2 regions of the Kitasatospora brasiliensis genome follow, and region 2 is predicted to be linked to the other one. Evidence: predicted binding sites of a transcription regulator. Region 2 holds the regulator's gene; the other holds the start of a gene.
The links. The regulator HrcA, encoded in region 2, represses chaperone genes, less so after heat shock. The targets are predictions, from matches to a motif close to TTNGCACTCNGNNNNNCNGAGTGCNAA.
Positions count from the first base shown of each region.

Region 1: QWJ13_RS22570 (FmdB family zinc ribbon protein) is a predicted target of HrcA. The motif match lies at 1,862-1,888, and genes of this name have one in related genera.

Region 1 is NZ_JAUOOW010000005.1:681,153-684,317, forward strand. It holds gene QWJ13_RS22560 (potassium/proton antiporter) at 1-63, shown strand, start outside; gene QWJ13_RS22565 (MFS transporter) at 514-1,773, shown strand; gene QWJ13_RS22570 (FmdB family zinc ribbon protein) at 1,900-2,205, shown strand; gene QWJ13_RS22575 (hypothetical protein) at 2,519-2,791, shown strand; gene mscL (large conductance mechanosensitive channel protein MscL) at 2,822-3,165, shown strand, end outside.
Region 2 is NZ_JAUOOW010000001.1:1,589,858-1,593,022, forward strand. It holds gene QWJ13_RS07295 (16S rRNA (uracil(1498)-N(3))-methyltransferase) at 1-108, opposite strand, end outside; gene dnaJ (molecular chaperone DnaJ) at 205-1,344, opposite strand; gene hrcA (heat-inducible transcriptional repressor HrcA) at 1,412-2,446, opposite strand; gene htpX (zinc metalloprotease HtpX) at 2,732-3,165, shown strand, end outside.

The sequences.
Region 1 (3,165 bases), on a different contig from region 2:
GAGCGACGACTGCGGGCCGTGGACAAGGGCGGCAAGCTCGCCGGGTGGCTGAACGGGCGGTGACGGCGTGACGCCGGGGTCCGGCGGGGTTCTCCTCCCCGCCGGGCCCTTTCGCTATCTACGCGCGTAACCGCATGCTGGTCGCCCCCTGTATGCTGGTCCGAAATACCGTATGACCACCGCTAGACCACCCCAGCATCTGCCTGAAGCAGAGTTGGCGCGACCGCTCGGCGGCCGCGGTCCGGCCCCCGGCGAGCACGCCGGACCGACCCGGTATCTACCCCGGTCGACGCGCGAGAGGACGACTCTCGGCGCCGTCGGGGCTCCACCATGCCCTGCCGCGCTACCAGGCAGCAGGAAGGACCGACCGTGACGGCGCGCCGAACGGTCGACACCGCCGCGGACTCCGCGGTCGACACCATCGCAGCTCCGGCCCTTGAGGCTGCCCGTACGGCTCCGGCCCCCGAGGCCACCGGTACGGCTCCGGCCCCCGCCCGCGTCGGGTACGGCGAGCTGCTGCGCACGCCGGGGGCGTGGACGTTCCTCGCCCCCGCCCTCGTCGCGCGGCTGCCCTACGCGATGCTCAGCATGGGCATCCTGCTGCTCGTCACCCAGACCCACGGCTCGTACGGCACCGCCGGTACGGTCACCGCGGTCGCCGCCGTCGCCCAGGCCCTGATCGGGCCGCAGACCGGGCGGCTCGCCGACCGCTACGGCCAGGCCGCGGTGCTCGTCCCGACCGTCCTGGTGCACGCCGTCTCGGTCGGCACGCTGATCGCGCTGGCCCTCGGCCACGCGCCGGTCTGGAGCCTGTGCCTGGCGGCCGTCCCGGCCGGGGCCAGCGTGCCGCAGGTCGGTGCGATGGTCCGGGCCCGCTGGGTGGCCACGTTCTCCGCGGACGGCGCCTCCGACACCACCGCGGCCCGGGTGGGCACCGCGTTCGCCTTCGAGTCCGTGACGGACGAGTTCACCTTCGTGATCGGCCCGATCCTGGCCTCCGGCATCGCCGCCCTCGTCAACCCGGCCACTGCCCTGGTCGCCGAGGCCTCGCTGACCCTGGTCGGCGGCCTGGCCTTCGCCGCCCAGCGGCGCACCGCCCCGGCCCGGATCGTGCCGCAGCCCGGCACCAAGCGCGCCTCCGCGCTCGCCTCCCCCGGCGTCCGGCTGCTGGCCGGGGCCTTCCTCGGGGTCGGCTCGGTGTTCGGCGGCATGCAGGTCTCGGTGAACGCCTTCGCGGACGAGGTCGGGCAGCACGCGGCCGGCGGCACCGTGTACGGGATCTTCGCCGGCGGCTCGATGCTGGCCGGCGTGCTGTACGGCGTGATCGCCTGGCGGCGGTCGGTGCAGCAGCGGATGCTGATCAGCTACGCGCTGCTGGTGCTGGGCTGCTCGACGCTGTGGGCGATGCCCAACCTGATCGCGCTGACCGTCGCCGGGCTGGTCTGCGGGCTGGCCATCGCGCCGACCCTGATCAGCGGCTACACCCTGGTCGAGACGCTGGTCGCGGACGGGGCCAAGACCGAGGCCTTCACCTGGCTGACCGGCGCGATCGGGCTGGGGCTGGCGGTCGGCTCGATGGCGGCGGGCCGGCTGATCGACGGGCACGGGCCCTCGACCGGGTTCCTGGTGCCGGTGGTCGGCGCCGGGCTGGGGCTGGTCGCGCTGGTCTCGCTGCGGCACCTGCTGGCGGCGCCTCGGGCCGGCTCCGGTTCGGGCGCCGGTTCCGTGGCGCGCGGTGGCGTGGAGCCACTGGTCGGCGCGGCCAACGGCTGAGCGGAAGGCTCCGCGACGGCCGGTCCCGGCCCATCTCACACCGGAGTCGCTGGACTGATCCCGCGGAATACCGCATCATTGACCATCGTTAGCACTCATCAGGCGAGAGTGCCAGGAGGAAGACAAGTGCCCACGTACCAGTACCAGTGCACCGAGTGCGGCCACGGCCTGGAGGCGGTGCAGAAGTTCACCGACGAGGCGCTGACCACGTGCCCCGACTGCCAGGGACGGCTCCGCAAGGTCTTCTCGGCCGTGGGCGTCGTGTTCAAGGGCTCCGGCTTCTACCGGACCGACAGCCGCTCCTCCTCCAGCAGCTCGGTGGGCGCCGGGTCGTCGTCGACCTCTTCGACGCCGTCCTCCTCGTCCACCACCTCGACGTCGTCGGGCTCCGGCTCCTCGGCCTCGTCCAGCCCGGCTCCGGCCGCGAGCTGACGTCGGCGCCGGGCAGCGTCCCGGCGCTCCGCAGACCACGGGAAGGCCCGTCGGCCCCGCTTTCGCGCGGGGGCGGCGGGCCTTTCCGCATGCCCGCCGGGGGTCGATGGGTGGTGCCTGCCGGGGGGGCGGCCACGAGGCCTGCCGTCAACTCGAACAGGCCGGAGCAACTCCTGCGGGTGTACGAAGTTATCCACAGGGCCGAGTTGTCCACAGGCCTGGGGAAAGGGCTTTCCGAGTTCGCCGGGAACGCCCATCGTGGGGGTCATCCGGTCCACGAGGGGCCGGGTCGCCGACACCTCGGAGGTCCTCGATGACGGCCGTGAGCTTCTCCCTCCCCCTGCCCGCGCCCACCGTGCCGCCCACCCAGGAGCTGCCGAGCTTCCCCCCGATCCGGCGAGGCTGCGGCGGGTGGCACCGCTGGCGCAGTGCGGTGCGGCGGCGGGCCGGGGCGCCCGCGCTGGTGCTGCTCGCGGTGGCGGCGGCGCTGGCACTGGGGCCGGCGCGGGCCGGGCTGCCGCCGCCCTCGGGGGGCGCGCTGGGCCGGACGGGTTGTCAGTCCGGGCCTGCGGAAGATCACCCGTAACCGGAATGCGCCTTCGTCGTTCGAGGCGGCATGAAGGGCTTCAAGGAATTCCTGCTGCGTGGAAATGTCGTCGAACTCGCCGTGGCCGTGGTCATCGGCGCGGCTTTCACCAACATCGTCAACGCCTTCGTCAAGGGCGTGATCAATCCGATCGTCGGCGCGTTCGGGCCGAAGGACCTCGCGACCTACAGCTCCTGCCTCAAGGGGCCCTGCGGGGTCAGCCCGACCGGTGAGGTCACGTCCGGAATCCTCATCCTGTGGGGGTCGGTGCTCAGCGCCGCGCTCCAGTTCCTGATCACCGCGGCCGTCGTCTACTTCGCCCTGATCCTGCCCATGAACAGGCTGGCCGCGCACCGCAAGACCGTCGCCGAGGA
Region 2 (3,165 bases):
CTTCACCGCGGCCGCGTGCCGCCCCTCCGGGCCGTCCAGGCGCACCACGGCCCCGGGCACGGCGGTGGCGATCCGCTCGGTCTCGACGACGAAGACGGGCGCGGTCATGACGGGGAACCTCCGGGAGTGGGACGAGAACACGGGAGGGGTGCCGGGGGCGGGCCCATCGTGCGGGCCCTGCCCCCGGCACCCCTCCGCGGACGGCTACCGGCCGTTGAAGGCGTCCTTGAGACGCGAGAACAGGCCCTGCTGGCCCGGCGCGAACTGGCCGGACGGCCGCTCCTCGCCGCGCAGCACCGCGAGGCGGCGCAGCAGCTCCTCCTGCTCGGCGTCGAGCTTGCTGGGCGTCTTCACCTCGACGTGCACTATCAGGTCGCCGCGGCCGCCGCCGCGCAGGTGGGTGATGCCCCGGCCGTGCAGCGGGATCGACTGGCCGGACTGGGTGCCGGGCCGGATGTCGACCTCCTCCAGGCCGTCCAGGGTCTGGAGGGGCACCTGGGTGCCGAGCGCGGCCGCCGTCATCGGGATGGTGACGGTGCAGTGCAGGTCGTCCCCGCGCCGCTGGAAGATGTTGTGGGTGGTCTCGGCGATCTCGACGTACAGGTCGCCGGCCGGGCCGCCGCCGGGGCCGACCTCGCCCTCGCCGGCCAGCTGGATCCGGGTGCCGTTGTCGACACCGGCCGGGATCTTGACGGTCAGGGTGCGGCGGGCGCGCACGCGGCCGTCGCCGGCGCACTCCGGGCACGGGGTCGGCACCACGGTGCCGAAGCCCTGGCACTGCGGGCAGGGGCGGGAGGTCATGACCTGGCCCAGGAAGGACCGGGTGACCTGGGAGACCTCGCCCTTGCCGCGGCACATGTCACAGGTCTGCGCCGTGGTGCCGGGGGCCGCGCCCTCGCCACTGCAGGTAGTGCAGGTGACGGCGGTGTCGACCTGGAGTTCCTTGGTGGTGCCGAAGGCGGCCTCCTCCAGGGTGATCTCCAGCCGGATCATGGCGTCCTGGCCGCGGCGGGTGCGCGAGCGCGGGCCGCGCTGGCCGGCCGCGGCGCCGAAGAAGGCGTCCATGATGTCGGAGAAGCCGAAGCCCGCCGCGCCGGCGCCGAAGCCGCCCGCACCGCCGCCGCTCGGGGAGAGCGGGTCGCCGCCGAGGTCGTAGACCTGGCGCTTCTGCGGGTCGGAGAGCACCTCGTAGGCGGCGTTGATCTCCTTGAACCGCTCCTGCGTCTTCGGGTCCGGGTTGACGTCCGGGTGCAGTTCGCGCGCCAGGCGCCGGAACGCCTTCTTGATCTCGTCCTGCCCCGCATCCCGTCGGACGCCGAGTACCGCGTAGTAGTCCGTGGCCACCAAATGCTCCGCTTGTTCCGCCTGTAGTAGTGCTGCGACTGGTTGGCCCTCCGCGGAGGGCCGCTTGCTAGGACTCGGCCAGGATCTGGCCCACGTACCGTGCCACCGCCCGCACCGCCCCCATTGTGCCCGGGTAGTCCATCCGGGTCGGACCGATCACACCCAGTTTGGCCACGCTCTCGTCGCCCGAACCGTAGCCGACCGAAACGACCGAGGTGGAATTCAGCCCCTCGTACGCGTTCTCCCGGCCGATCCGGACCGTCATCGCGGCGTCCCCGGTCTCGCCCAGGAGGCGGAGCAGGATGACCTGCTCCTCCAGGGCCTCCAGCACCGGCTGGATGGTGAGCGGGAAGTCGTGTCCGAAGCGGGTCAGGTTGGCCGTGCCGGCCAGCATGATCCGCTCCTCGTTCTGCTCGGCGAGCGTCTCGAACAACGTCGCCAGGACCGTGCTCACGGTCGGCCGGTCGACCTGCTCGAACAGCGCCGGCAGCTCCTCCAGCAGCCCCGGGACGTCCGGGAGGCGCTGGTTGATGGCGCGTGCGTTGATCCGGCCGCGCAGGTCCGCCAGGAGCGTCTCACCGACCGTGCCGGGGCAGTCGACCATCCGCTGCTCGACCCGACCGGTGTTGGTGATCAGCACCAGCATCACCTTGGCCGGGGCCAGCGCCACCAGCTCGATGTGCCGGACGGTGGAGCGCGTCAGCGAGGGGTACTGCACCACCGCGACCTGCCGGGTCAGCTGGGCGAGCAGCCGCACCGTGCGGGCCACCACGTCGTCCAGGTCGACCGCGCCGTCCAGGAAGTGCCGGATGGCCCGGCGCTCGGGGGCGCTCATCGGCTTGATCTCCGCGAGCTTGTCGACGAAGAGGCGGTACCCCTTGTCGGTCGGGATGCGTCCGGCGCTGGTGTGCGGCTGGTGGATGTAGCCCTCCTCCTCCAGCGCCGCCATGTCGTTGCGCACGGTCGCCGGCGAGACCCCGAGGTTGTGCCGGTCCACCAGGGCCTTGGAGCCGACCGGCTCCTCGGTGCCCACGTAGTCCTGCACGATCGCGCGGAGCACGGCGAGCTTGCGTTCGTCCAGCTGGCGGACCTCACCGGCCATGGGGCACGCACCTCCGTCTTCGCACGTCGTCCGTCTGTATGCCTTGCTGCGGGCCGCTCCGAGAGGGCCCCGGCCTTGGCACTCTGAACGCCCGAGTGCCAGATCCGTACCTGCCAGTGTAAGGCCCGGGTCCTACGGCAGGAACGGCCCGACCGGGGTGATCCTCCCCGCAGTTCCGCACCGGCCCACGCGGGCCCGGCAGTTCGATCCTCCCGGCGCCGGGGTGGTGCCGGGAGGCCGTCCGGGTGGCAGCATCGAAAGCGACGGCGAACGGAGGAGCAAGCGATGTCGAGCTCGGGCCAGCACACCCGTTTCGCGCCCGACCGCGGCCTGACCGGCCGCATGGTCGCGACGATGTTCGTGATCGGGCTGCTGTACGTCGGTTTCACCGGCCTGCTGATCGCGCTGCTGCGCGGCGCCTGGCCACTGATCGTGCTGATCTCCGGCGGGCTGTTCGTGGCCCAGTTCTGGTTCAGCGACAAGATCACCGAGCGGGCGATGGGCGCCCACCAGGTGTCCCCGGAGCAGTTCCCCCAGCTGCACGGCACCGTCGACCGGCTCTGCGCGCTGGCCGACATGCCCAAACCGCGGGTGGCGGTCGCCGACAACGACATGCCGAACGCCTTCGCCACCGGCCGCAACCCGCAGAACGCGGTGGTCTGCGTGACCACCGGGCTGCTGCGCCGGCTGGAGCCGGAGGAACTGGAGGGCGTCCTCGC